Regions from separate parts of the Mesorhizobium sp. M0802 genome, predicted to be linked through region 2. Evidence: predicted binding sites of a transcription regulator. Region 2 holds the regulator's gene; the other holds the start of a gene.
The links. Region 2 encodes LexA, which represses DNA repair genes until DNA is damaged. Its sites were predicted from a motif close to TGTTCNNNNTGTGTTCNG; they were not measured.
Positions count from the first base shown of each region.

Region 1: NKI10_RS09120 (helicase-related protein) is a predicted target of LexA. The motif match lies at 5,873-5,890, and genes of this name have one in related genera.

Region 1 is NZ_JAMYOY010000004.1:207,808-222,726, reverse strand. Features, by position in the region: gene NKI10_RS09155 (citrate synthase) at 1-346, shown strand, start outside; gene ftrA (transcriptional regulator FtrA) at 343-1,335, opposite strand; gene NKI10_RS09145 (rhodanese-like domain-containing protein) at 1,425-1,844, shown strand; gene NKI10_RS09140 (GNAT family N-acetyltransferase) at 1,895-2,350, shown strand; gene phaR (polyhydroxyalkanoate synthesis repressor PhaR) at 2,396-3,010, opposite strand; gene NKI10_RS09130 (acetyl-CoA C-acetyltransferase) at 3,313-4,497, shown strand; gene phbB (acetoacetyl-CoA reductase) at 4,626-5,351, shown strand; gene NKI10_RS09120 (helicase-related protein) at 6,046-9,591, shown strand; gene NKI10_RS09115 (RNA-binding S4 domain-containing protein) at 9,667-10,053, shown strand; gene fdxA (ferredoxin FdxA) at 10,307-10,645, shown strand; gene NKI10_RS09105 (CarD family transcriptional regulator) at 11,072-11,653, shown strand; gene NKI10_RS09100 (amino acid ABC transporter ATP-binding protein) at 11,850-12,617, opposite strand; gene NKI10_RS09095 (amino acid ABC transporter permease) at 12,614-13,294, opposite strand; gene NKI10_RS09090 (amino acid ABC transporter substrate-binding protein) at 13,432-14,205, opposite strand; gene NKI10_RS09085 (RNA polymerase factor sigma-32) at 14,603-14,919, shown strand, end outside.
Region 2 is NZ_JAMYOY010000005.1:242,022-256,940, reverse strand. Features, by position in the region: gene kynU (kynureninase) at 1-1,096, opposite strand, end outside; gene NKI10_RS11020 (GntR family transcriptional regulator) at 1,264-2,028, shown strand; gene lexA (transcriptional repressor LexA) at 2,234-3,016, shown strand; gene NKI10_RS11010 (ComEC/Rec2 family competence protein) at 3,010-5,466, opposite strand; gene arr (NAD(+)--rifampin ADP-ribosyltransferase) at 5,579-5,995, opposite strand; gene gltX (glutamate--tRNA ligase) at 6,457-7,881, shown strand; gene gltA (citrate synthase) at 8,063-9,394, shown strand; gene lpxB (lipid-A-disaccharide synthase) at 9,559-10,737, opposite strand; gene NKI10_RS10985 (LpxI family protein) at 10,727-11,629, opposite strand; gene lpxA (acyl-ACP--UDP-N-acetylglucosamine O-acyltransferase) at 11,616-12,449, opposite strand; gene fabZ (3-hydroxyacyl-ACP dehydratase FabZ) at 12,465-12,917, opposite strand; gene lpxD (UDP-3-O-(3-hydroxymyristoyl)glucosamine N-acyltransferase) at 12,919-13,977, opposite strand; gene bamA (outer membrane protein assembly factor BamA) at 14,055-14,919, opposite strand, start outside.

The DNA of each region.
Region 1 (14,919 bases), on a different contig from region 2:
GGATGCGGCGATCCGGCGCTGGCTCGGCCATGATCGGCCCTTGCCGGCGTTCGGCCATCCGCTCTATCCCGACGGCGATCCCCGTGCCACCGCACTTCTGGCAGTCATCCCTGTCGACGAGACGCTGCAACAGCTGCAAAAAGCCGCCATGGCGGCAGCCGGTGCCCAGCCCAACATCGACTTCGCCCTGGCCGCACTAACGCGCGGCCTTGGCTTGCCGCGCGATGCACCGTTCCAGCTATTCGCGCTTGGACGCAGCGTCGGCTGGGCCGCGCATATGGTCGAACAGATCATTAGCGGCAGCATCATCAGGCCGCGTGGCCGCTATGAGGGACGCGTGACTTAAGCCGACCTGGCCGTGTTCCCGAAACGCGCACGGTACGCGACGGGCGTCGTGGCGAATTGCCGGCGGAAGTGATGCCGCAACGTGCCTGCCGCGCCAAAGCCGGCGGTCTCGGCAATCCGTTCGATCGGCATGGCGGTGTCTTCCAGCAGCGTGCGCGCCCGCGAAAGCCGTTCCGACAGCAGCCAGCGCGCCGGCGTGACGCCGGTTGCGGCCGCAAAGCGGCGCAGAAACGTCCGCTCGCTCATCCCGGCAAGCTCGGCCAAGATGGCGACGGGATAGTCGGCAGAAATATCGGCGCGCATCCTGTCGATCAACGGTCCAAGCCGGCTGCGCTCATGTGGCTCGGGAACGGAGCTCTCGACATACTGCGCCTGGCCGCCGTCGCGATGCGGCGGCACGACCAGACGGCGCGCCACCATGTTTGCAGCCTTGGTGCCGAAGTCGCGCCGAACCAGATGCAGGCAGAGGTCGATGCCCGCGGCACTGCCTGCCGATGTCAGCACATTGCCCTCATCGATGTACAAAACGTCCGGAATCACGGTGATGTCGGGGTACATCTCCGTCAGCTTCTCGCTGTAGCGCCAATGCGTGGTCGCTCTTTTGCCCGCAAGCAGGCCGGCGGCGGCAAGCACGAACACGCCCGAACAGATCGAAAGAATGCGAGAGCCGCGCTCGTGTGCCTTTCGAAGCGCCTCGATCAGCGCCGGCGGCACCGGAGCCTCCGTTCCGCGCCATCCCGGTACGATCACCGTGCCGGCCTGGCCGATCAGATCGATCCCGCCGTCGGCAACAATACGCACGCCGCCCAGCGCGCGCATTTCACCGGTATCAATACCGGCAACTGCAAAACGGTACCAATCCTCACCCATTTCCGGCCGGGGCAAGGCGAAGATCTCAACCGCCACGCCAAACTCGAACGTGCACAGGCCGTCATAGGCAACGGCAACGACAAGAGGGTTGGCAGGGCGCGGATTGGCAGAGGATGGCATGATCTTGACGATATATGGCAAAGCTGCCAGCTGCAATCGCCCTGCTTCCTGTCTTATCTCTCCGTCGCATCAGCAATGGAGATACGAGGATGAGCCACGTGACAGACATTCCGGCGGCATCGCCGGATATCGCCCGCGACCATTTTCTGCGCCGGCTTTCCGTCGAGACCGACTGTTCCGACGTCGCCGCCGCACTGCGTGCCGGGGAGCCGGACTTTGTTCTCCTGCATGTGGTCGGTTCGCCGGAAGCCTATGGACGCCGCCATGTGCCGGGCGCGCTGCATCTGCCCCACCGCGAAATATCGGCCGGGCGGATGGTGCAATGGCCCGAAAGGACGCTGTTCGTCGTCTATTGCGCGGGACCGCATTGCAATGGCGCGGATCAGGCGGCCTTCAAGCTGGCCAGCCTCGGTCGTCCCGTGAAGATCATGATCGGCGGCATAACCGGTTGGCAGGACGAGGACCTTCCTTTCGCTTCAGGCAAGGAGCCCGGTGTCTTGCACGCGTGAGGCCACGCGATATGGTCGGCCTTGAAGACTGAGCAAGCATGCAGAAGGCGATGGTTAGAATTCGTCCATTCGAGCGCCAGGATGTCGGTGCGGTGCTCGCCCTCATGCGGGCGCTAGCCGTCTTCGAGGGTTATGACGACAAGCTTCGCGTCACCGAAGCGAACCTCATCGAGCACGGGCTGGGGCCATCGCCCCGGTTCGGCGTGTTGGTGGCGGAGCGAGAGGGCGTGATCGTCGGCATCGCCGTCCACTACCTCATCCCCTGGACCTACGACCTGAAGCCGGTTGTCTGGCTGAAGGAACTCTACGTCACTGAAGCGACGCGCGGCATGGGGGTCGGCCATGCGCTTGTTGAACAGCTTCGCCAACACGCTTTGAGCATTGGCGCCTCCGCCATCAAATGGACGGTGCTGAAATCCAACTCGCCGGCCAAAGCCTTCTACCGCTCGCTCGACGGCCAGCCCGACGATATCTGGGAACCGTGGCAGCTGAAAATCGACCCGTGACGGCCGCCTCGACCAACTGAGGGCGGTCGACCATGCGGCGGTCGCTTACGACATGGTGTCGAGCTTGCGCTGCATGGCGGCGATCTGTTGCTTCAGTTCCTGAAGGTCGTCGCCGCTCTTTTCCGGGACGTCCTTGCGGGCCGGCTCGGGTGCAGCCGCGGCCGCAGCATTTGTGGCGGCGGTCGGGAAGGGCGTGAACAGGCGCATCGCGTTCTGGAACATTTCCATGTTGCGGCGTGTCTGCTCTTCCAGCGCCTTGATCGGCGTGGCGATCTTCATCACATCCAGCGGCGACTTGCCGATCGCGCCCTTCATCTGCTCGCGGAACCGCTCCTGTTCCTTGGAGAAGGCCATCATCGACTGTTCGAGGAAGCTCGGCACGATCTGCTGCATCTGGTCGCCATAGAAAGCGATCAACTGGCGCAGGAACGGGATCGGCAGCATGTTCTGCCCATCCTTGTTCTCCAGTTCGAAGATGATCTGCGTCAGCACCGGATGGGTAATGTCGTCACCGGTCTTGGCGTCCTGGACGGTGAACTCCTCGCCCTTCTTGACCATCTCGGCCAGATCCTCGAGCGTGACATAGGTGCTGGTGCCGGTGTTGTAGAGCCGGCGATTGGCATATTTCTTGATAATGATAGGGTCGTCTTTCGCGGCCATCAGCATCCTCCCGGGACACCGGCGCGCCTGAGTAAGCCGCCGGTAACGATTGCGCCATTTTTAAGGATATGCGCAAAAGCTCTATAATTCCAAGCGCTTTGTGCAGTGCGGCATCATTTATTGCTGCATGGCCGGCCAATTATGCTGCGCAGCAAAGGTTGGGCGATCCCGCCGGCCGCTCACGCCCTGCTTGCGGCGCTTGGCCGGCACGCCCATTTCCGGTTTGACTTGGGGTGTGGAACGGGCAAGAAAAGTCCCAACAAGCCCCCAAGAACACGACACCTCGAAGTCTGGAGAGAAAAATGTCCGCTTCCAATTCAATCGTCGTTGCCAGCGCCGCACGCACGGCTGTCGGCTCTTTCAACGGCGCCTTCGCCGCCACCCCGGCGCATGAACTTGGCGCCGTCGTCATCAGGGAGCTTTTGGCGCGCGCCGGCGTCGAGCCGGGTGAAGTCGACGAGGTCATTCTCGGCCAGGTGCTGACCGCCGCGCAGGGCCAGAACCCCGCCCGCCAGGCGTCGATCAATGCCGGCCTGCCCAAGGAGACCACCGCCTGGGGGCTCAACCAGGTTTGCGGCTCTGGCCTGCGCGCCATCGCGCTCGGCATGCAGCAGATCGCCGCCGGCGACGCCACTGTGATCATCGCCGGCGGCCAGGAATCGATGTCGCTGTCGCCGCACGCCGAGCACCTGCGCGCCGGCGTCAAGATGGGCGACTACAAGATGATCGACACCATGATCAAGGACGGGTTGTGGGACGCCTTCAACGGCTACCACATGGGCAACACCGCCGAGAACGTCGCCCGCCAGTTCCAGATCACCCGCGACGACCAGGACCAGTTTGCGCTGGCCTCGCAAAACAAGGCCGAGGCCGCGCAGAAGGCCGGCAAGTTCAAGGACGAGATCGTCGCCTTCACGATCAAGGGCAGGAAAGGCGACACTGTCGTCGACCAGGACGAGTACATCCGCCACGGCGCCACCATCGACGCCATGTCCAAGCTGAAGCCGGCTTTCGACAAGGACGGCACCGTGACCGCCGCCAACGCGTCGGGCATCAATGACGGCGCCGCCGGCGCGCTGCTGATGAGCGAGGCTGAAGCCACAAGGCGCGGCATCACCCCGCTGGTGCGCATCGCCTCATGGGCGACGGCCGGCGTCGATCCGGCGATCATGGGCACCGGACCTATTCCCGCCTCGAAGCGGGCGCTCGAGAAAGCCGGCTGGTCGGTCAAGGACCTCGACCTTGTCGAGGCCAATGAAGCCTTCGCCGCGCAGGCCTGCGCTGTCAACAAGGGCATGGGCTGGGATACGTCGATCGTCAACGTCAATGGCGGCGCCATCGCCATCGGCCATCCGATCGGCGCGTCGGGCGCCCGCGTCTTCAACACGCTGGTTTTCGAGATGCGCCGCCGCGGCGCCAAGAAGGGCCTTGCCACGCTGTGCATCGGCGGCGGCATGGGCGTCGCTCTGTGCGTGGAAGCGCTGTGAACAAGAAGTGAGTAGTGAATAGGGAGTAGCGAAGAGGGAAGAAGGAGCAGCGCGGCGGGATATCGATCCGTACTCGCTATTCCCACTCCCTATTCCCTTCTTCCGACCAAAGGGAGGAAGAACTTTCAATGACCAAAGTAGCGCTCGTCACCGGCGGATCGCGCGGCATCGGCGCCGCCATATCGATCGGCCTGAAGAATGCCGGTTACACCGTTGCCGCCAACTATGCCGGCAATGACGAGGCAGCGGGGAAGTTCAGCACACAAACCGGCATCAAGACCTACAAATGGTCGGTCGCCGACTACGACGCCTGTGCCGCCGGAATCAAACAGGTCGAGGCCGATCTCGGCCCGGTCTCGGTGCTGGTCAACAATGCCGGCATTACCCGTGACGCCATGTTCCACAAGCTGACGCGCGAGCAGTGGAAGGAAGTCATCGACACCAATCTGTCTGGGGTCTTCAACATGACGCATCCGCTGTGGGGCGGCATGCGCGACCGCAAATTCGGCCGCGTCATCACCATTTCCTCCATCAACGGCCAGAAAGGCCAGGCCGGCCAGGTCAACTATTCCGCCGCAAAGGCCGGCGACATCGGCTTCTCGAAGGCGCTGGCGCAGGAGGGCGCGCGCGCGGGCATCACAGTCAATGTCATCTGCCCCGGCTACATCGCCACCGAGATGGTCAAGGCGATCGACGAGAAGGTGCTGAATGAACGCATCATCCCGCAGATTCCGGTCGGCCGCCTCGGCGAACCGGAAGAGATCGCGCGTTGCGTCGTCTTCCTCGCTTCCGAAGACGCCGGCTTCATCACCGGTTCGACCATCACAGCCAATGGCGGCCAGTATTTCGCCTGAACGACAGCATTTCGCCCGGTAGGACGGGCCGGCTTATGGCCCGTTTTTTCATCGCCGGCCGGCGATGTTCCCGGGCTGCGCGCTAGACATTGACCCGTTCCGGCACGCAAAGATTAACGATTTCCAGGCGCCCTGTGCAAAACCCGGTTCGCAAGCTGTGAATTCTCGGTGGACAAGCTGTGGACAACACAACATGTTGGGGTGAACAAACCAGGAAAATCCCGCCATCGCCGATTCGTCACCAATTCGTTCCGGCTTTGAGCGGAACGTTAACGACCAAGGCCGAATACCACCGGAAAATGGTTAAGGCCGATTAAGAAAATTCAGCAATTTCATAATGTTGGCCGAGGCGTATCGGATCACGACGATGCCCCGCCGGCAAAGGTTAACGCCAATGGTCGCCTTGCAGGAATCGGGCCAGTTTCCGCGATTCAGCATATGGTGAGACTCAGGCTCGCAAAATCCACATGTAGCCGTGAACAAAACCTGAATCTGCCGGAGTCACTGATTCGTCGCCGATTCGTTCCAGACTCGTTCCAACTGTTAATTGAGACCTCAAAGACGAACCGTGGGATTGCCGGCCGGAACATTCCGCTTTCGCTTCGCGCCTGAAATCCCTATGTGTCGCCTGTCATACGCGCCACGCGAGGCGCGCTCCCGACAACACGATGCAGAAAGCCTCATCTCCAGGCCGATGAACATCCAGCCGAAACACACCGAGCCGCTGATCCTGTCGGGCCGCGACGTGACTGCCGTGCTGGGTCCGACCAACACCGGCAAGACCCATCTCGCCATCGAGCGCATGGTGGTGCATGAGAGCGGCATTATCGGCCTGCCGCTCCGCCTTCTGGCGCGCGAGGTCTATGCCCGCGTCTGCGAAAAGGTCGGCGCCCACAAGGTGGCGCTCATCACCGGCGAGGAAAAAATCCAGCCGCCCGGCGCGAAATATTCGGTCTGCACCGTCGAAGCCATGCCGCGCGAGACCGACGTTGCCTTCGTCGCCATCGACGAGGTGCAGCTCGCCGGCGACCTCGAGCGCGGCCATATCTTCACCGACCGAATCCTGCACCTGCGCGGGCGCCAGGAAACGCTGCTGCTCGGCGCGGCCACCATGCATGGCATCCTGCAAAAGCTGCTGAGAGGCGTCTCGGTGGTGACGCGCCCTCGCCTGTCGCACCTGGCCTATGCCGGTTCGAAGAAATTGACCCGCCTGCCGCGGCGTACGGCCATCGTCGCCTTCTCCGCCGACGAGGTCTATGCCATCGCTGAGCTGATCCGCCGCCAGCAAGGAGGAGCGGCAGTCGTGCTCGGCGCGCTGTCGCCCCGCACCCGCAACGCCCAGGTGGCAATGTTCCAGGCAGGCGACGTCGACTATCTCGTCGCCACCGACGCCATCGGCATGGGCCTCAACCTTGATCTCGATCATGTCGCCTTCGCCCAGAACCGCAAATTCGACGGCTACCAGTACCGCAACCTGACGGCGGCCGAGCTCGGCCAGATCGCCGGCCGCGCCGGCCGGCATCTGCGCGACGGCACCTTCGGCGTCACCGGCCAGGTCGATCCGCTGGACGAGGAACTGGTCAAGCGCATCGAGGGGCACGAGTTCGATCCGGTGAAGGTGCTGCAATGGCGCACCGCGCATTTCGACTTCGCCAGCCTCGACGCGCTGAAGCGCTCGATCGAAACCAACGCGCCGGTCGAAGGCCTGACGCGGGCGCTGCCGGCGGTCGATGCGCAGGCGCTCGAACATCTCTCCCGCGACGAGGACATCCGCGCGCTGGCTACCAATGCCAAGCGCGTGGCGCTGCTGTGGGAAGCCTGCGCGTTGCCGGACTACCGCAAGATCGCGCCGGCCCAGCACTCCGACCTGATCGCTTCTATCTACACCGACCTCGCCAAACACGGCCATGTCGACGAGAACTACATGGCCGAGCAGGTGCGCCGCGCCGATACGACCGAGGGGGACATCGACACGCTGTCGCACCGCATTGCGCAGATCCGCACCTGGACATTCGTGTCCAACCGGCCGGGCTGGCTGGCCGATCAGGCACACTGGCGGGAAAAGACGCGCGAAATCGAAGACAGATTGTCGGATGCGCTGCATGAGCGGTTGACGAAACGGTTTGTAGACCGCAGGACTTCCGTCCTCATGCGGCGCCTTAGAGAAAATACAATGCCTGAAGCCGAAATCAGTCCTACCGGAACCGTCCTTGTCGAAGGCCATCATGTCGGCGAGTTGCAAGGGTTCCGCTTCACCGCCGATCAGAGCGCCGGCGGCGAAGACGCCAAGGCCGTGCGTACGGCAGCGCAAAAAGCGCTGGCCGCCGAGTTCGAGGCACGTGCCGAACGCTTCGGCGCCTGCGCCAATGGCGACCTTGCGCTCGGCTCCGACGGCACGCTGCGCTGGATCGGCGCGCCGATCGGCACGCTGGTTGCCGGCGAGGACGCGCTGAAGCCGCGCCTGGTGCTTTTGGCCGACGAGCAGTTGACCGGTCCCGCCCGCGACAAGGTCGCCGCGCGCGCCGAGCGCTTCGTCAATTTCCAGATCGAATCCTTGCTGAAGCCGCTGGTCGACTTGAAGAATGCCGAGCAGATCGCCGGCATCGGCCGTGGCATCGCCTTCCAACTCGTCGAGCATTTCGGCCTCATCAACCGCCGCGACATCGCCGAGGAAATGAAGTCGCTCGACCAGGAGGGTCGCGCCGCCTTGCGCCGGCTCGGTGTGCGCTTCGGCGCCTACCACGTCTTCGTGCCGGCGCTGATCAAGCCGGCGCCCGCCGGACTGATCACGCTTTTGTGGGCGCTGAAGAACGACGGCAAGGACAAGCCCGGCTTTGGCGACGTCGTGCACGCGCTGGCCTCCGGCCGCACCTCGGTGGTCATCGATCCGGCTTTCGACAAGAGCTTCTACAAGCTCGCCGGCTACCGTAATCTCGGCCGCCGCGCCGTGCGCATCGACATTCTGGAACGGCTGGCCGACCTGATCCGGCCTGCGACCAACTGGAAGCCCGGTCTGGGACAGCGCCCGGACGGCGCCTATGACGGCCAGTCCTTCATGGTGACGCCGCCGATGATGTCCATCCTCGGCGCCACCGCCGACGACATGGAAGAGATCCTGAAAGGTCTCGGCTATCGCGCCGAGCCGAAGCCGCCGGCAGAGGTCAAGGCGCGGCTGGAAGCACAGGACAACGCGGCGCGGGAAGCGGCTGCCGCCAAGCTGGCTGCGGACGCGGCTGCAAAAGCTGAACAGGCCAAGGCGGCGGAAGCCGCTGCAAGTGAAGCCGTCGCTGAAGCGCCGGCCGTTGGATCGGAGCCGGATGCGGTTGCCGCCGCTGAGCCTGCGGCTGAGCAGCCCGTCGCCGAAGCCGCAGCGGAGGCTGTTGCTGCGGACGCTCAGCCGGGCGCGCCTCAAGAGGGTACGGAGCCAACTCCGGCCGCTGAAGCTACCGCCGAAGCTCCAGCCATCGCGGAAGCAACGGCAGAGCCTGTCGCGGACGAGCAAGTCGAAGCTCACGCAGAAATCGCGGAAGAAGCTCCGGCTGTTGCGGAAGCTGACGACACTGCCGACGCCACCGTCGCCGAAAACGCCGACGCCCTTACCTCCCCCTCGATGGCGGAGGTCGCGGCGCGAAGCGACGCGGGTGACAGCGTTGACGAAGCAGGTGCAGACACAGCAGACACTTCAGGCGCAACCGCCGACGCCGGCGCTGCCCCCACCCCGGCGCTGCGCGCCGACCCTCCCCACGAGGGGGAGGGTGGAAGCGCTGAGCCTGTCCCCGAGGCCGAAGCGCCAAAGCCCATCTTGCTGTGGCGGCAGGGTCGTTTCGAGCAGCGCCCGCGCCATCGTCAAGGCCGGGACAATCGCCCGCGTAACGGCCAGGCTGGCCGCGCCGATGCGCCGGCCGACGCTGCCGGCGGACAGCCGGCACCGGGCGAACGGCCGGCCTATCAGGGCCGGCGCGACCAGCGCGACGGTGCCGCCAAGCCACGCTTCGACCGTTCGAAGTTCAAGCCCAAGCCGCAGGCCGAGGGCGAACAGCGCCGCGACGGCAAGCCGCAAGGCGAGCGTCCGCGCGAGGGCCGGCCTGACTGGAAAGGCGGCAGGCCGGAAGGCAAAGGCGGACCGCAAGGCGCCAAGCCGGCTTTCCAGGCCAAGCCACGCGAGGAACGCCCGGCGCGCTTCGATCCGGACTCGCCCTTCGCCAAGCTCGCCGCCTTGCGCGACCAGCTGAAGAAGTAAGCTCTGAGCATGATCCCGAAAAGTGGAACCGGTTTTCGGACAAGATCATGCTCCAACAAGAAATAACTCGCTGCGATGGTTGCTGAAGGTCGTCAGCGCATCGACAAGTGGCTGTTCTTTTCGCGCGCGATAAAATCGCGCTCGCTGGCGGCCAAGCTGGTTGTCGCCGGACGCGTCCGCATCAACAGCGACAAAGCAGCGCAGGCCTCCGATCTGGTCAAGCCTGGCGACGTTTTGACCATTACGCACGAGCGCCGCATCTTCGTTTGGAAGGTGCTTGGCACCGGCGTGCGGCGCGGTCCGGCCGATGAAGCACGCACGCTCTACGAGGACATGTCCCCGCCGCCGGCCCCCAAAGGCGAGGCTGTTGCCGATGCCATTCCGGCGCTGCGCGACGCCGGCAGCGGCCGGCCGACCAAGAAGGAGCGCAGGCAAACCGACCGGCTGTTCGGCGAAGACTGAAGCCTTGGCCGTCTGCGCCATGCCGGCGGTCTGGAATTTCATTCCGGACACGCGGGCCCCGCCTGCAATGGCTGCCCTTGCAAGCGGCAGGCAAAGGCGTTACCTCACCAAAAAAGCCGCCGCATCGGCCCGAAAATCGGAAATCGATTTTTCGGAAGGCACGATGCGCAGATTCAAAGTGTCAGAGCGTACTTTGTGCGTCCAAGTGGACGCACGTCGCTCTAGCAAAAACGGGACGTCCCGGAGCCGACCAATGACCTATGTCGTGACCGACAACTGCATCAAATGCAAGTACATGGACTGCATCGAGGTCTGTCCGGTCGACTGCTTTTACGAGGGCGAGAACATGCTTGTCATACATCCCGACGAGTGCATCGACTGCGGCGTCTGCGAACCGGAATGCCCGGCCGATGCAATCAAGCCCGACACCGAGCCGGGCCTCGACAAATGGCTGCAGGTCAACACCGAATACGCCGAGAAATGGCCCAACATCACCGCCAAGAAGGAGCCTCCGGCAGATGCCAAGAGCTTCGACGGCGAGGCCGGCAAGTTCGAGAAATATTTCTCCGCCGAGCCCGGCGAAGGCGACTGAGCACATGACGCTGGAATCGGAATCGATTTCGGAAAGGGTGATGCGCAAAGCAAAAAAGTGCGGCCTATTGGATCGTCATAACGCTGCGTAACGCGCATCATACATTAACTGCCTTGACAGGCGGCGATGGCGCTCGACCTTCGCGTTTGCAGCAAAACCTTGATTCTTCCGACTTTTTGTGCTACACCAGTTGAAACATGCCGGTGACACAACGTCGATTTATGGCGCAAGCGCCCCAAATCACTGAAAGGTGAAATCCCCAATCGGACCAGAGCGATCTGGGCCAGGCAGTCGCTATGTATGCGGTTTGCCGGTCCCGGCTTTTTCCGATGGGTTCATCTGTTGTGCGGCTAACGATCGGTGTCCCCGGTCGCATGCGTTCGGACCGGCAGGCCGCCGGTGCCACAACAAGGAGTTCAGGGCGTAATGGCAACGATCACCCCGCAGAAGAAGTCCACCTCGGCACGCCACGGTTTCAAGACCGGCGAGTACATCGTCTATCCGGCACACGGCGTCGGCCAGATCGTCTCGATCGACGAGCAGGAAGTTGCGGGCCACAAGCTGGAACTGTTCGTCATCGACTTCCAGAAGGACAAGATGCGCCTGAAGGTTCCGGTCGCCAAGGCGACCTCCATCGGCATGCGCAAGCTGTCGGAAGAGGATTATGTCGAGCGCGCGCTGAAGGTCGTGCAGGGCCGCGCCCGCGTCAAGCGCACCATGTGGTCGCGCCGTGCGCAGGAATATGATGCCAAGATCAATTCGGGCGACCTGATCTCGATCTCGGAAGTCGTGCGCGACCTCTACCGTGCCGACAACCAGCCGGAACAGTCCTATTCCGAGCGTCAGCTCTATGAGGCGGCACTCGACCGCATGGCGCGCGAGATCGCGGCAGTCAACCGCATGTCGGAAACCGAAGCCGTGCGCCTGATCGAGGTCAACCTCAACAAGGGCCCGAAGCGCGGCGCCAAGGCCGACAATGAGGAAGCCGAGCAGGAAGAAGCTGCCTGATCGCTTTCACCGTCGAAATCATGAAAAACCCGGCCTTGTGCCGGGTTTTTGTTTTTACCCCCTTGTGGGGTTCCAAGGACGGGCGGGACCCGTGGCTCGCCCAGGCAGGGTCGCTGCGAAGCAGCGAGGATGGGGACGACCCCAGACCGCACCCGGACCTTCCGTCCGACCTCCCCACAAGGGGGAGGTAGAAGGCTCAGCCGCCGGCTTCCTTCTCCGCCTCCTGCTTCAGCGTCGCAATAAAACGCTTCGTCCGTTCACGCTCCGGATTGCTGAACACCACGGTGGACGGCCCCTTCTCGACGACGACGCCAGCATCGAGGAACACCACCTCCTGCGCGATCTTGGAGGCAAGGCGAAGGTCGTGCGTGGCCATCACCATGGTGGTGCCTTCGCTGGCGAGTTTTCCGAGCACGTCGACCACTTCCTGCGCCAGTTCCGGATCGAGCGCCGAGGTCGGCTCGTCGCAAAGCAGCACTTTCGGCGACGGCGCCAAGGCGCGGGCGATCGCCACACGCTGCTGCTGGCCGCCCGACAGCGTTGCCGGCCAATCGTCCGCCTTGTGCGCCATGCCGACCTTCTCGAGCAGCGCCAGTGCCCGCTCGCGCGCCTTTGCCGTCGGCCATTTCAGCACCGTCACCAGGCCTTCCATGACGTTCTCGATCGCGGTGCGATGCGGGAACAGCTGGAAATTCTGGAACACCATGCCGGTCTGCAGCCGCAGGCGCTGGATGTCGCGGCTGGGGATCTTGACGCCGGGACGGAATTCCAGCGTCTCGTCGCCGATGCGCACCATGCCCGAGGTCGGGATCTCCAACAGGTTGATGCAGCGCAGCAGTGTGCTCTTGCCGCCGCCGGAGGGGCCGACGAGCGCGGTGACGTTGCCTTCGGCAATGGTGACCGTCACGCCCTTCAGCACCAGATTGTCGCCGAAGCGCTTTTCGATGTCGGTGAGGCCGATCATGAGCGCGCCTCCAGGAAGCCGCCATAACGGTTGAGCCGCTCCTCCAGCCGCGTCTGCAAGGCCGAAAGCACCGAGCTCATCGCCAGATAAAGGATCGCCGCCTCGACATAGAGGATCAGCGGCTCATAGGTGGTGGCGACGATGCGCTGCGCCGCCTGGAACATCTCCGGCACAGTGATGGCGGCGGCGAGCGACGTATCCTTGACCAGCGAGATGAAGGTGTTGGACAGCGGCGGCACGGCGACGCGGCCGGCTTGCGGCAGGATGGTGCGCCGCATCGCCTGGCTCCAGGTCATGCCGATCGAATAGGCCGCCTCCCACTGGCCCTTCGGCACCGAGCCGATCACGGCGCGGATAATTTCCGAACTGTAGGCGCCTATGTTGAGGGTGAATCCAATCAGCGCCGCCGGAAAAGCATCCAGCAATATGCCGACCGAAGGCAGGCCGTAAAAGATCAGGAACAGCTGCACCAGAAGCGGCGTGCCGCGAAAGATCCAGACATAGAAGCGGACCACGGCAACCAGAGGCTTGGGACCGAACAGCCGCACCAGGGCGACAACCAGGCCGACGAACAGGCCGAGTGCGAACGACAGCAATGTCAGCGGTACGGTGAAGATCAACGCCGCCCACAGCAGTGTCGGCAACGAGTCCAGCATCAGGTGTAGCCAGTGCGGCACGAACGGCTCCTCCTTCACAGACCGCCGCGGTGACGGCAGTGCGATTGTGTGCTTCTCATATCATGCGAAAAACGGCGAGCCGTCAAAGACGGCCCGCCGCTATTTGTCATTGCCGGCAAACCGCCGGGAGATGGTCTTTACTGCGAGACATCCTGGCCGAAATAAGTGTCGGCGATCTTCTTGTAGGTGCCGTCGGCCTTGATGTCGGCCAGCGCCTTGTTGATCGCCGCGACCAGCTCCGGATCACCCTTGCGCACGATGACGCCGGAATAGTCGGCGTTCTCTTCCTGCGCGGCGATCTTCACATTGGCGTCCGGCTTGTGCTTCTTGAAGTCGAGGAAAGACAGGCTGTCATTGATGGTGGCGTCGGCGCGGCCGGTGAGCAGCAGTTGGATCGACTGGTCGAAGCCGTCGGTGCCGACGAGTTCGGCGCCGTTGGTCTCGGCGAGCTTGCCGAAATTCGATGTCAACGACTGTGCCGACTTCTTGCCCTTGAGGTCGGCGAAGGTCTTGATGTCGGTGTTGTCGCCGCGCACGATCAGCACGGCCTTGGAGGCGATGTAAGGATCGGAGAAATCGTACTTGGCCTTGCGCGCGTCGGTGATGCCGACCTCGTTGATCACGGCGTCGTAGCGGTTGGCGTCGAGGCCGGCGATCAGCCCGTCCCATTTGCCTTCGAGGAACTCGACCTTGACGCCGAGCTTGTCGCCGATCGCCTTGGCGATCTCGACGTCGAAGCCGACCAGCGCGCCGGAAGCATCATGATAGGTGAAGGGCGCATAGGTGCCTTCTGTGCCGACCTTGAGGGTGCCGGCCTGCTTGATCTGGTCAAGATTGGCGCCGGCATGGCCTGATGTAACAGCCAGAACCTGAAGCGTTCCGGCGACGATGAGCGAATTGAGCCATTTCATTTCTATGTGATCCCGTCCTTGGCCGGTGTCCGGCACTTGTGAGAGCCGGAAACTGACAGATACAGCGCAGCAAAATAAGGAACCAGATTTCAAAAAAACGGCGATCCAGAAATCAGATTCTCAAAGCAGCTCCGATCGGTGCCAATAGTCCCGATCTGCGGTGTCGATGCGCCCTGTCGGACCGCACAAAACAACCGCCATCGGCGGCGGAACCAATCCCCGGTGTGGCACGTTCATGGCATGTTGTAGGGCGCCGCGTTTCCATTTCAAGAACCCTTGGCTGCGCTAGGCCCGAAGCAATTCCAGGAAAGTGGGAAAGCGGTTTCCTTCGGAATTGCGTCAAACAGAGATAACGGCCGCCAGGCCGTCCGAAAATGTCCGGGAGCAGGAGCGCGGCATGATCGAAGACACGGCAGGACGGACCATGGTCCGCACGGCAATGAAAGCCCCCTACCTCGAGCGCGATGAGGAACATGTTCTCGCCTTGCGCTGGAAGGAGGACCAGGATCAGCAGGCGCTGCATCAGATCACCGTCGCCCATATGCGGCTGGTCATCTCCATGGCTTCGAAATTCCGACATTACGGCCTGCCGCTCGGAGATCTGGTCCAGGAGGGCCATGTCGGGCTGCTGGAAGCAGCCGCGCGTTTCGAGCCGGAGCGCGAGGTGCGCTTCTCGACCTATGCGACATGGTGGATCCGCGCTTCGATGCAGGA
Region 2 (14,919 bases):
CGCCGATCACGCCGCGCTCGATCAGCGCGCGCATCACCTGATAGCCATGCGGATGGAGGAACGACACCTGGCTGCCGCGCTGGCTGCCGTCGCGAGGACTTTCCAGTTCAAGCCCGTAGGCGCCGCATCTGGCTTCGACGAGCTGGATAAACAGGTCGGTCAGCGCGATGCTTTTTCTGCGCACCGCCGCCATATCGACGTCGTTCCAGATATCGAGCGCGCCCTTGAGCGCCCGCATCGACAGCACCGGCTGCGTTCCGCACAGGAAGCGGCGAATGCCGCTGCCGACGGCAAAGCCCTGCTCGAAGGCAAAGGGCCGCGCATGGCCCCACCAGCCGCTGAGCGGCTGGTGGGCATCGTCATGGTGGCGCTCGGCCGCGTAGATGAAGGCTGGCGAGCCCGGGCCGCCATTGAGGTATTTGTAGGTGCAGCCGACGGCGAAATCGGCATTGGCACGGTCAAGTTCGACCGGCAAGGCGCCGGCCGTGTGGCAGAGATCCCAGATGATCAGCGCGCCGGCGTCATGTGCCTTGCGCGTCAGCGCCGCCATGTCGCGCAACTGGCCGGATTTGTAGTTGACGTGGTTGACCAGGATGACGGCAACGCTGTCGTCGATCAGCTCCTCGATTGCGGCCGCGTCGACGCCCTCCAGCCGCAGCCGCGTTCCCGGCCGGGTCGAGGCGACGCCTTCGGCCATGTAGAGGTCGGTCGGGAAACTGTCGCCCTCGGCAACGATGACCGACCGATCCGGCCGCATGCCGAGCGCTGCGTGCAGCAGCTTGTAGATGTTGATCGAGGTTGTGTCGCAGACCACCGTCTGCCCATCAGCCGCGCCGATCAGTCGCCCGAGCTGATCTCCGAGTTCCACCGGCATGTTGAACCAGCCGGCGGTGTTCCAGGCGCGAATGAGGTCGTGCGCCCATTCCTGCGTGGCGGCCTGCTGCAGTTCGCTGAAGACGACCGCTGACGCGGCGCCCAGGGAATTGCCGTCGAGATAAATCACGCCTTGCGGCAAGACAAAGCGTTCGCGCATGGAGCGCAGCGGATCGGCGGCATCCATTGCTTCGATTGTAGCGAGATCGGGTGTCGTGCTCATGATCCGGCGCCCCTCCATGGACAAACGCGCGCGGCGGAGCCTGCCGCCCAAACATGCCGGCGATCTTGAGTGGTCGCCCTTGAACTGTCAAACATTATATATAATTCACCCATTGAAAGGCTTTGATATATAATGATCCGCCGAGCGTTTATGTCTGATGGATCACGATGCTGGATGACGAGCAGACCTCGAAGACGGAAGCGGCCTATCGCCTGCTCAGGCGCGATATTCTTGCGACCCGGCTGGCGCCTGCCGCGCCGTTGAAGCTGAGCACGCTGCGCAACACCTACGGCATCGGCTGGACGCCGTTGCGCGAGGCGCTGTCGCGGCTGGAGGCGGAACGGCTTGTGACCGCCATCAGCAACCGCGGGTTTGCGGTCGCTCCCGTCTCTCGGGCGGAGCTCGAGGATTTGGCGCGTGCGCGGCTGGTGGTCGAACTGCCCCTGCTGGTGGAATCGATCGAGGAGGGCGACCGTGAGTGGGAAGACGCGGTCGTTGCCGCCCACTATCGTCTCTCACGGTGCGGGTCTGTTCTCGACGATCCATCGGATGATGCGGTCGACGCGTGGTACGAAAAACACGATGCCTTCCATGCGGCGCTGCTCAGTGCCGCGACATCCAGCTGGCTGCTGCGCTTCAATGCGACGATTTCCGACCAATTGCATCGCCATCACCGCTTTCTGGGTCTGGCCCCGACGCTGCGCGCCGCCGCCGGCCGCACGGATGGCCACCGGAAGGCCGTGGCGGCCCTGCGCGACGCCGTGGCGATCGAACACCATACCGCCCTGATGGAAGCGGCCCTCGATCGCGACGTCGAACGTGCGAAAACTCTGATGACCGCTCACATCGGCTACACGCTGCAGGTCTATGCCCAGAGTGAACCCGGCGCGGATGCTGCGCAGCCCCGTCCGAAAAGGAAGCGGCGATCGTAGCCGACGACGCAGGGCACTTTGTCTTCGTTTCACCCCGTTGCCGGCCAACGACTACGAGCGCCGCTCGCGGTGCCGAACGTCACGCTGAACAAAACGTCAACACATTCATTAAACTTTAAAAGGTTGCGGAACACAACTGGAACAGATAGTGTTTGTTCTGGGTTTGTTTTTTCTGATTCTGGTTTCAGAACCCCTGGGGGCCGCGATGCTGACGCGCAAACAACATGAGCTTCTGATGTTCATCCATGAACGCCTGAAGGAGAGCGGAATCCCGCCGTCCTTCGATGAGATGAAGGAAGCGCTTGACCTCGCCTCCAAGTCCGGCATCCACCGCCTGATCACGGCGCTTGAGGAGCGCGGTTTCATTCGCCGGCTGCCGAACCGGGCGCGCGCGCTGGAAGTGCTGCGGCTGCCCGACTCGATCGCACCAGGCCTCAATGCGGCGAGGAAGTTTTCGCCGAGCGTCATTCAGGGCAGTCTTGGTCAAACCGGCCAAGGGCAAGGCGGCCAAGGACAAGGCGCGATGGGCCAAGGCGGTATCGGTCGCCAGATCAAGCCGGGCTCGCCGTCGCGTTCGATGTCGGCCGGCAATGACGACGCCGTTTCGGCGGTGTCGATCCCGGTGATGGGACGCATTGCTGCCGGTGTGCCGATCGACGCCATCCAGCATCAGACCCATTCGATCTCGGTGCCGCCCGACATGATCATGGGCGGTGAACACTACGCGCTCGAGGTCAAGGGCGATTCGATGATCGAGGCCGGCATTTTCGATGGCGACACGGTCATCATCCGCAATGCCGACACAGCCAGCCCCGGCGAGATCGTGGTGGCGTTGGTCGACGATGAGGAAGCGACCCTGAAACGCTTCCGCCGCAAGGGCGCCTCGATCGCCCTGGAAGCCGCCAACCCGGCCTACGAGACCCGCATTTTTGGACCGGACAGGGTGAAGGTGCAGGGCAAGCTTGTCGGATTGATCCGGCGCTACTGAGCCGGCTTGGGTTTGTACTTTTCACGCTGGTTGTAAGGCGGCAGGCCGCGCGCTTCGCGGGAGAAGCGGCGTTGCTCGTGCCAGGGGCGATACGGCTTGTCGACGGCGAAGCGGATGGTTGGCGCTGCAGCTGCCGATTGCGGATCGAAGAAGACGGCGGCGCTGCCGTCGCGGGCCAGCTGTTTCTTCGTCACGACCAGCACCAGCGGGTCGCGGCACGGATTGTAAGCGGTGGCGTCATCGATGACGATCAGGCTCGCGAAGGCACAGGCCGGCCGCGCCGTCTTGCGGTCTTTCGCAAGCGCTACAATGGCTCCGGAAGGGTGCCGGGCGATACAGAGATCGCCGGTGCAATAGAAGGGCGAGCCGGGCGGCAGATCGAGCGGATCGAGATCGAACCGCGTATCTGTTGCCTCGAAAATCTCAGGTGGGATAATGGTTTCGGCCCGCAGCGCCCGTTTCCAATTGTCCGTGGTGAATTCGTTGGAGCGTTCGCGGTTGAGGGCGAGTTCGCCGCCACCGATCGGCATGGCCACCAGATGCGCATCCTCGGATATGAGCACGTCGGGCGTAAGCACCTGCGGCACCGTCAACAGGCCGGCCAGCGCGAAAGGCACGGCCGCCAACCTGAGCCAGGTGGTGGCCATGGTGGCGATGACGAGGGCGACCGCCACCAACAGCACCGAGCGAATGGAGATCAGCCCGACGGCGTCGACCGGCGAGCGCTCGGAAATCCAGGCCGATATAGCGATCATCGCCATCAGACCCTTGCCCATCACATAGAGGAACGGCCCGTCGGCGCCGAACGGCATCGCCAGTGCGCTGAGCACGGCAAAGGGCATGACGATCAACGAAACAATCGGCATCACGGCCAGATTGGCGATCAGGCTGAGCGGCGACACACGCTGAAAATGCCAGATGGCGAACAGCAAGGTTGCACTGCCGGCGATGATCGAGGTCATGGCGAGGCCGCCCATGGCCAGCGCGAATTTTCGCGACAGGAAGCCGACGAAGGAGCGCTTTGCCGGCGGCGTTCTCACCTTGTCGGCGCGGTAATCGGCCCAGCCGGCATAGGCGCCGACAAGGGCGGCGGTGGCGGCAAACGACATCTGGAAGCTGGGACCGACCACCTCGTGCGGCGACACCAGGATGACGGCAATGGCGGAGATCGCCAGATTGCGCATGGTGAGTGCGGCGCGATCAAACAGCACGGCGACAAGCATGACCGCCAGCATGATGAAGCTGCGCTCGGCGGCAACCACGACGCCTGAAATGACGAGATAGGCGGCGATGGAGACGAGTGCTGCCACTGCTGCATATTTCTTGACTGGGCGGCGCGAAGAGAAATCGGGAAACAGCGCAAAGGCGCCACGCAGCAACGCCATGATGGTGCCGGCAACCAGCGCCATGTGCAGGCCGGAGATGGAGATGATGTGGTAGATGCCGGTGCGCCGCATCGCTTCGTTGACCTCGTCCGGGATGCCGGCGCGCACCCCGACAATCAACGCCGCGGCAATCTCGCCTTCGGCGCCGCCGATCTTGCCCCTGATATGGTCGGCAATGTTTTCGCGCGCGTTCTCGATTGCCGAGGAGAGCCGCGCGGCCAGCGGCGGCGGTCCCTGCGTAGCAATGGTTTTCGGATTGCCGAGAAAGAAGCCGCTGCCGCCGATACCGGTGAAATAGCTGTCGAAGGAGAAATCGTAGCTCTCCGGCCGCACCGGACCGGTCGGCGGCAACAGCCTGGCATAGCCGGTGATCAGGGAGCCGGCGGTCATATCGGCGGGAACGGTCCGCGCCGAGAGCCTGACCCGCTCCGGGGCGTAGCGCAGCTTGGGGTAAGCGGTCGAAACCACGTCAAGCGTCAGCCTGATGCGCCCGCTCTCCATCTGTTCGAGACTGACGACGCGGCCGGTCAGCCGTGTCTGGATCTCGGAGCCGAGCATCTGCGTTCCGGCGCGCCAGGTCTCGACTTTGGCGGCGACGACGCCGAGCGCGCACAGCATCGCGGCCATGCAGAACAGATGCGTCCTCGGCCGAGGTCGCGTGGCGACAGCGCAACATGTCGCCAGCACCACAATGGCGATTGGCTGCGCAAAGCCGGGCTCGCCGGCCAGCGAGAAATAAATGATGACGCCGGCCGCCAGGAAAACCGGCACCAGCAGGAAGGCGACGCCCCGGTCGAGCTCCGTGTTGGCGGCCACGGCAAGGCTGCGGCGGAGCGCGGGCCATGACGGACGGCGAAGCCGTCTGCGCAGACGGGCGATAGATCCGGGCGCTGTGACTTGCGCCGGCAAGGCGTGACCGGGCAGCGCAGGCGCGACGCCGGGATGCGGCTCAGGCAGCGCGAGGGGCAGCGGCTCGGCATAGGGACTATCGGCAAACAGCGAGCGTTCGCTGACGCTTGCCTCGGCGCCTTCGCCTTCCTTCGTGCCCCGGCCACGTCCAGCCATCGGGTCTGCCCCTTGCGCCCCAGACCTCCTATGCTACATGAACGCGCAAAGCGCGAAAGTCCGTGCGGTCGCGTCCACCGCGCCGGAATTGACCATCACTCGCCAAGGACGCTCAATCCTCAATCATATCCCGGCCCTCCGCCCTCAGGCGAGCAAGCCCATCGCGCATTGCCTTCAATTGTTCGGGTGTATGACCCTGCCATTCAGCGAGCTCCCCCAGGATGAGCAACGGCTCACGGGAGCGGTAGGATTTCGTCGGATTACCGGGAAATTTTTTATCGGTCAGGTTAGGGTCATCCATGAAAAACCCCGTCGGCTTTACGATGTAAATCCTTTGACGACCGTCACCCGTTGCAAGCTCTGCTCCCCAGATGGCGGCTTCAAGTGTCTGGGTGAAATAGACCCATGACAGTGGTTTACCTCTGAAATTGGAAGGGTGGCCGACGCTCAGCAGATCCCCCGGTTTCAAATCCGCCCGGGTACCATGGTAGAACGGATCACCCTCCGTAGGGTCGGCGTTTCTGGTCATCGGTAGTCCTTCTTTCAATCTTGCCTCCTTAGTGGCGAGACCGGACTGCACACAGTTGCGGTGTTCACGATAATGATTGCAGAAAGGTCAATATGCGTGACCAAGCCAACGCTGTCACGGCGGCGTTGTAGTCGGGCAGTCCGCCTCCGTGAAGAAATGTCCGCTCGTCAGAGGGGGCTACCACCGTCGCAGCGATGTTCCAGGCACTGTGACGGACGCTGCAGCCGAATGGAACCCAGACATTGACGCTGCTGCCAAATGAGGTTGCGCGGAGGTGCGAACAGATTTTGTGCTACAAGGCTCCGGCGCCCGTTGACGCAACCGATAATTGCCGACGTGCCCCGGCCTCGTCCAGCCATCGGGTCTGCCCCTTGCGCCCCAGACCTCCTATGCTACATGAACGCGCAAAGCGCGAAAGTCTGCGCGATCACGCCCCGCTTTCCAAGGTTCCCGAGAGTTCCATGTCCGACACGGTCGTCACCCGTTTTGCCCCCTCGCCCACCGGCTATCTGCATATAGGCGGCGCGCGCACCGCACTGTTCAACTGGCTGTACGCCAAGCACACCGGCGGCACGATGGTGCTGCGCATCGAGGACACCGACCGCGAACGCTTCAACGAGGCGGCGACACAGGCCATTCTGGATGGGCTGACCTGGCTCGGCCTTTCCTGGGACGGTGAGGCCATATCGCAGTTCGAGCGCGCGCCGCGCCACCGTGAGGTGGCCGAGGAGCTGGTGCGCCTGGGCAAGGCCTATTACAGCTACGAGACGCCTGCCGAGCTCGAGGCGATGCGCGAGGCCGCACGCGCCAAGGGCTTGCCGCCGCGCTACAACGGCCAGTGGCGCGATCGTGCCCCCTCGGAGGCGCCTCCCGGCGTCAAGGGCGCCATCCGCATCAAGGCGCCGACCGAGGGCGAAACCGTGGTGCACGACCGTGTGCAGGGCGAGGTGCGCTTCCCCAACAAGGACCTCGACGATTTCATCATCCTGCGCTCGGACGGCAATCCGACCTACATGCATGCCGTCGTCGTCGACGACCATGACATGGGCGTCACCCACATCATCCGTGGCGACGACCATCTGACCAACGCCGCGCGCCAGACGGTGATCTACAACGCGATGGGCTGGGACGTCCCGTCGATGTCGCATATCCCGCTGATCCACGGCGCCGACGGCGCCAAGCTGTCGAAGCGGCACGGCGCACTCGGTGTCGAGGCTTATCGCGCCATGGGCTATCTGCCCGAGGCACTGCTCAACTATCTGGCAAGGCTCGGCTGGAGCCATGGCGACGACGAGATCATGTCGATCAAGGACATGATCTCGTGGTTCGACATCGGCGATGTCAACAAGAGTGCGGCGCGCTTCGACTTCGCCAAGCTCGAGTCGATCAACGGCGCGCATATGCGCAAGATGGCCGATACCGAGCTGTTCGACATTTTCGTCGCCACTCTGCAATACCTCGAAGGCGGATCTGCTATCGCCGCCCGTCTCGACGACGCCAGGAAGGCGCAGCTGCTGGCCGCCTTGCCGGGCCTGAAAGAGCGCGCCAAGACGCTGGTGGAACTGGCCGATGGCGCGGCCTTCCTGTTCGTCGAGCGGCCGCTGCCGATCGACGAGAAGGCGGCAGCACTGCTCAGTGCCGACGCGCGCGCTATCCTGCGCGGCGCACATGCCGCTTTGCAGACTGTTTCGGGCGATTGGTCGGCTGCCGCGGCTGAAGCCGCGGTGCGCGAGTTCGCAGCGGCCGGCGGCCACAAGCTCGGCGCCGTGGCCCAGCCGCTCCGGGCGGCCCTTACCGGCCGTAGCACCTCGCCCGGCGTGTTCGACGTGCTTGCCGTGCTTGGCCGCGAGGAAAGCCTGGCGCGGATTGCGGATCAAATCGATTAGGAGCGAGCTGGCCCAAAAAGATTGGCATTGAAAGGCGGGTTTCGCAGTGCAACATTAGGCCTTGGCCCAATCTGGCACGCACCTCCTAAAATGCGGTGGCGAGTTCGCGCATTCCGGTGATTTCGACGTGTCGTTTGCAGGAATTGCCTTGCCGGCATGAGGAACATGAAGGAGTTTGAGAATGAGCGAAGCTGCGACAAGACTGGAACCCGGCAGCAAGACGACGCACCCGTCGACTGCCACGCTCGAACTGGCCGGCAAGACGCATGAATTCAAGGTGCGAAGCGGCTCGGTCGGGCCCGACGTCATCGACATCGGTGCGCTCTACAACACCACCGGCGCCTTCACCTACGATCCCGGCTTCACCTCGACGGCGAGCTGCGAGTCGGCGATAACCTTCATCGACGGCGATGCCGGCATCCTGCTTCACCGCGGCTACCCCATCGACCAGCTGGCCGAGCATGGCGACTTCCTCGAAGTCTGCTACCTCCTGCTCTACGGCGAACTGCCGACCAAGGCGCAGAAGGACGATTTCGACTACCGGGTAACGCGCCACACCATGGTGCATGAGCAGATGTCGCGCTTCTTCACCGGCTTTCGCCGCGACGCGCATCCGATGGCTGTGATGTGCGGCGTGGTCGGCGCGCTGTCGGCCTTCTATCACGACTCCACCGATATTTCGGATCCGTATCAGCGCATGGTCGCCTCGATGCGGCTGATCGCCAAGATGCCGACGATTGCGGCCATGGCCTACAAATACCATATCGGCCAGCCCTTCATTTACCCGAAGAACGAGCTGAACTTCGCCGCCAACTTCCTGCATATGTGCTTTGCGGTGCCGTGCGAGGAATACAAGATCAATCCGGTGCTGGCGCGCGCCATGGAGCGCATCTTCATCCTGCATGCCGACCACGAACAGAACGCCTCGACCTCGACCGTGCGGCTTGCAGGCTCGTCGGGCGCCAATCCGTTCGCCTGCATCGCCGCCGGCATCGCCTGCCTGTGGGGCCCGGCGCATGGCGGCGCCAATGAGGCGGCGCTCAACATGCTGGGAGAAATCGGCCATGTCGACCACATCCCGGAATTCATCGCCCGCGCCAAGGACAAGAACGATCCGTTCCGGCTGATGGGCTTCGGCCATCGCGTCTACAAGAACTACGATCCTCGTGCGAAAATCATGCAGAAGACGGCGCATGAAGTGCTGGGCGAACTCGGCATCAAGGACGATCCGCTGCTCGACATCGCCATGGAGCTGGAAAAGATCGCGCTGACCGATTCCTACTTCATCGAAAAGAAGCTCTATCCGAACGTCGATTTCTATTCCGGCATCACGCTGAAGGCGCTGGGCTTCCCCACCACCATGTTCACCGTGCTGTTCGCGGTCGCGCGCACCGTCGGCTGGATCGCGCAGTGGAAGGAAATGATCGAGGACCCGCACCAGAAGATCGGCCGCCCGCGCCAGCTCTATACCGGCGCGCCGGAACGCGACTACGTGCCGATTGCGAAAAGGTGAAAGAGGGTGAATGGTGAATGGTAAGTAGCGAATAGCAGGTAGTAAGTAGCAGGTAGTAAGTAGCAGCTTGATTATAGGCGAGAGCGCGTTAATCCTATTCACTATTCACTATTCACTATTCACTATTCACTATTCACTATTCACTATTCACCGTTCACTCCTTACTAAGCCCTATTCGCTCTCCCGATGTGGCGAAGAACGACATCGGCGGCGATGTCGCCGGAGGGCCTGTCGGTGGCCATGCGTCTGGCAACCTCGCCAAAGCCGTCCTTTTGCCAAGCGCGGTAGGCGGTGTCTGAAAACAGTGCCTCGAGCTGCCGCGCCAGATAGTGCGGCCGCACATACTGGTTGTAGCTTTCCGGCACGACCGGCCGGTCGGCGATAAGGTTGGGCAAAGCAGCGCTCCACACCGTGATCAGGCTCTGCGCCATCAGCATGATCGGATCGAACTTGTAGCAAGAGATCATCGGTACACCCGACAACGCCAGTTCCAGTGACACCGTTCCAGACGCAATCAGCGCCGCATCGGCCTTGCCGAAGGCCTGCCACTTGCGCTCGGGATCGAGGATGACTTCCGGCTCCTGATCCCAGCGCGCCACCGATGTTTTGACCAGTTCGGCGACATGCGGCACCGTCGGCAGCAACAGCCGCAGCCGGTGGCCGCGCGCGCGAAGCGCCGACGCCGTCTCGCCGAACGGACCGATGAGCCGGCTCACCTCGCCGCGCCGCGACCCTGGCAGGACGAGCAGCGTCTTGACGTGATCGGCCGAGAGATCGCGTGGCTGGGCTTGCGCCCTGGCCGCGCCCAGCACGCCTGGATCATGCGTGAGGCGATGTCCGACGTAAGTGCCGGGCGGGCCGCCGAGGCGGCTGAGCTCCTTTACCTCGAAAGGCAGGATGCACAGTATGTGGTCGACATAGGGCTTCATCGCGGCCGCCCTGCCCGGCCGCCACGCCCAGACGCTCGGGCAGACATAATGGATGATCGGGATCGACGGATCGGCGGCGCGGATCTTTTTGGCGACGCGCAGCGAGAAATCGGGGCTGTCGATGGTGATCAGACAGTCGGGTTTTTCGGCGGCGACAACGCTCGCCGTCTGGCTGATCCGCCGCATCAGGCGCGGCAAGTCACGCAGGATGGCGCTGAGCCCCATCAGCGCGATCTCGGCGCCGTCGAACAGCGGCGCCAGTCCGAGCACCTGCAGATGCCGCCCGCCAGTGCCGACGAGTTGCACCTCGCGCCCGGTCATGCGCTTCAGCGCCTGCACGATGTCGGCGCCCAGCAGGTCGCCGGATTCTTCGCCGGCGACGATGGCAATCTTCAGCGGCTTCTCAGCTGCCATGGACAGACTCCGCAGCCGGCAGGCCGAACACGAACAGGCCGAGCGCATTGGCGCGCGCGACAACGGCGGGGCCTTCGAGGATGAGCGAACGGCCGGCTTCGACGGCAATGCCGGCGAGCCCCGCGGCATGCGCCGCCTCGACGGTCTGGGGGCCAATAGATGGCAGATCGGCACGCAATTCCTGGCCAGGCTTGGCGCATTTGACCAGGACACCGCGCGTCTTGCCGGCCAGCCTGCCATGGCCGCGCAACTGCTGCGTCCGCTCGAGCAGTCCGTGGGTGCCCTCGACGCCTTCCAGGGCAACAGTGCGGCCACCGATGGCAATTGCCGCCTGACCAATGTCGAGCGCGCCGATGGCCTTTGCCGCCGCGTGTGCCGCCTCGATATCGCGCCAGTCGGACTTTCGCGGCACTGCTTTGGTCAGCGGCCCTTCGGCCGCGACGAGCCGGGGCACGACTTCATGCGCACCGACAACCTTGACGCCCCGTGCCTCCAGGCCGCGGGTCAATATCTTCAACAGCCCGTCATCGCCGCGGGCAAGCGCCATGGCGAGCGAGGGTATAAGCGCCAATAGCCCAAGGCTCGGGCGCATGTCGACCAACCGCGGCCTGCGCCTGATCTCGCCGGCAAGCACAAGATGGGTGATCCGCCGGCGCCTCAGCAACGCAACCAGCGAGCCGATGTCTTCCAGCGCAAGGCTTTCATGCTCATAGATTGTGAGGTCGGACTGACGGTCGGCCTGACCTTCGACCAGGATGATGACGGGCGGATGTCCGGCCTCCGCCAGGCCGGCGGCAACTTCGACCGGCAAGCTACCGCCGCCGGCAATGATGCCGACCCTGGCGTCCGGCGCAAGATCGAGGCCCGTTGAAGTGGCCTCAGCCTTCGTCATCGGCATCGTCGCCGTCGCCACCCTTAAGCGACGGGACGGCAAAATGCCGCTTGCCGCGACTGGTGATGAAATCGATGATTTTCATGGCCGTCGGCGACGACGCAAACTCGGCCTTGGCGAATTCGATGTTCTCGCCGACAGTGCGGGAGCGGTCGAAGATGGTCTTGTAAGCCTTGCGCAGCAGGTAGATTTCGGCGCGCGGCAACCCGGCGCGCTTCAGGCCGATGATGTTGAGTCCACGCAGGCTGGCGCGATTGCCCACCGCAATGGCGTAGGGAATGACATCGCCGACAAAAGCCGAGCAGCCGCCGAGAAAGGCGTTGTCACCAACACGCACGAACTGATGAACGGCGCTGAGGCCGCCGATATAAACGCTGTCACCGACCTCGCAATGGCCGCCCAGGGTCGCGCCATTGGCGAAGGTGGCGTTTTTGCCCACGACGCAATCGTGAGCGATGTGGGCATAGGCAAGGAAATTGCCGTTGTCGCCGACGGTCGTCTCGCCGCGGCTGGAATCGGTGCCGAGATGCATGGTCACGCCTTCGCGGATCGTGCAGTTCTGGCCGATGACCAAAGTGGTGCGGCCGCCCTTGTGCTTGGTGTTCTGCGGCGGTCCGCCCAGTGTCGCCATTGGATAGACCTTGGTCGCGGCGCCAATGGTTGTCGCGCCCAGCACCGAGACATGGCTGACCAGTTCGACGCGGTCACCGATCACGGCGTCAGCGCCGACATAGCAGAAAGGTCCTATGAAGGCGCCTTCGCCGATCTGCGCGCCGGCCTCGATGACGGCCGAGGGGTGGATTGAAGTCTGTATTTTCATGAGCATTTCGAACCGTCAGCCGGTAACCATCATTGCCGAGATCTCGGCTTCGGCGGCCTTTGTGCCCTCCACCATGGCCTCGCAGGCGAATTTGAGCAGGTTGCCGCGCATCTTGATTTTCTTGACGTGGATCTTCAACTGGTCGCCTGGGACGACCGGTTTGCGGAATTTCGCGTTGTCGATGGTCAGGAAATAGACCAGCGACGGCTTTTCCGTGTTGAGGTTACGGATGCAGATCGCGCCGGCGGTCTGCGCCATGGCCTCGACGATGAGCACGCCCGGCATCACCGGCTGGTCCGGGAAATGGCCCTGGAAATGCGGCTCATTGATGGTCACGTTCTTGATGCCGATGGCAGAATCATTGCCGTCGATTTCGATGATGCGGTCGATCATCAGGAACGGATAGCGATGCGGCAAAAGCTTCATCAACCCCAATATATCGACCGCTTCGAGCGTCGCCGGCACCATCTCAGCTACTTCCCCCTTCGCCCTGCTTGCGCGTCCTGGCGAGCTTCCTCAGCATGGCGATCTCGCGCATGGCTTCCGCCATCGGCTGCGCCGGATAGCCTCCCCAGATCTCGCCCGCCGGCACGTTGCTCATGAACCCGCTTCTTGCAGCAAGCTTGGCCCCTGATCCGATGGTCAAATGATCGGCAAGGCCAACGCCGCCGCCCATGGTGACACCGTCGCCGACGGTGACGGAGCCGGAAATACCAGAGAGCCCGGCAATAATGCAATTGCGGCCGATGCGAACGTTATGGGCGATCTGCACCAGATTGTCGATCTTGGTCCCCTGACCGATGACCGTATCCGACATGGCGCCGCGATCGACGGTCGTGTTCGAGCCGATTTCGACATCGTCCTGAATGATGACGCGGCCGACCTGCGGCACACGCTCAGGGCCTTTGGCGCCGCCGACAAAGCCGAAGCCGTCCTGGCCGATCCTGGCGCCGCCATGAATGATGACGCGGTTGCCGATCAGCGCGTACTGGACGCTGACACCTGGTCCGATATAGCCGTCGCGGCCGATCTGGCATGACGGACCGATAACGGCGTGGGGGGCAATGACCGTTCCGCTGCCGATGCAAGCACGCGGGCCGACGACGGCTCCGGCCTCGATGATCGCGCCTGCCTCGATATGCGCCGTGGTATCGACATGAGCTTGCGGCGAGACCCCGGTTTCGCTGGTCATCGGACCCGGCGTAGCCGCTGTCGGGAACAGCAGCCGGCCGATCATGGCGAAGGCCTGCTGCGGGCGCGGATGCACCAGAACCGCAATGCCGGCCGGCGCCTTGCCGGCGAACTCGGCGGGACAAAACACGGCCGCCGCTTTCAGCGACTGCATCAGCGCGAAATTGCGCTTGCCGTCGACGAAGACGAGCGCACCCTCGCCGCCTTCGTTGGCTGGCGCCAACGCATCGATCGATATGTGGGCAAGATCGGAATCGACAAGCGATGCGCCGGTCAGATTCGCGACTTCGCCGGCCGTATACCGGCGTGATGGCGCGAAGAACACCGGATCGGTCATTCCAGAAGCAATATCCAGCTAGGTCGGATCAATTCTCTTCCGGACCCCAACGGCCCGGAAGCATCGTTACCGCAAGATCAGAAGCGGCTCGACATGCCGAAGTTGAATTCCTGCACGTCGTCGGTCTTTTCCTTCTTGACGGGCATCGCGTAGTCGATGCGGATCGGGCCGAAGGGCGATGACCACAACAAGCCGACACCAACCGACGCGCGCAACTTCATATCAACCGAGGCCTGAGTGACGCCAGGAGTATCAATCTTGCTGCCGTACAGTGTGGCGGCATCAGCAAACACAGCGCCACGCACGCCAAAGCTTTCCGGAATGACCGGTATCGGGAACTGAGCTTCCGCCGAAGCATTGAAATAGGTGGTGCCGCCGAGGTGGTCACCTGTTGCAATATCCACAGGGCCAATGCCACCATACTCGAAGCCGCGGATCATGCGGTCGCTGCTCTTGAACTGATCGAAGATACGCAGTCCATTATCGCCATAGCCCGCGATATGGCCAGCACCGCCGGAGATCAGGCCGACCAGATCCAACTGTTCTGATAGAGTCTGGTAGACGGTGCCGCGACCGGTAACCTTGACGAATTTGGCATCGCCACCAAGGCCGGCCACTTCCACAGTCGTGGTGGCGTAGATGCCTTCATGCGGGCTCTTCATGTCGTCTATGGTGTTGTAGACCAAGCCGAGACTGACGGACGATTTGATCCAAGGGCTTTCATCAATACCCTCTCGAATTGCGGCAGAAACGTCGCATTTCGAGGGATCATAGGTGCCGCTGGTCAAGCAGTCATCATCATATTTATACTTTTCCTGCGCGATATTGTACGCTAGCTGCGTCGAGATATTATCGGTGATCGGCAGGCCGAAGCGAACCGTCGCACCCAGCGTCTCGCTGTCGTAGTCCGAATAATTTCGCGTCTGCTGGAAGATATCGAAA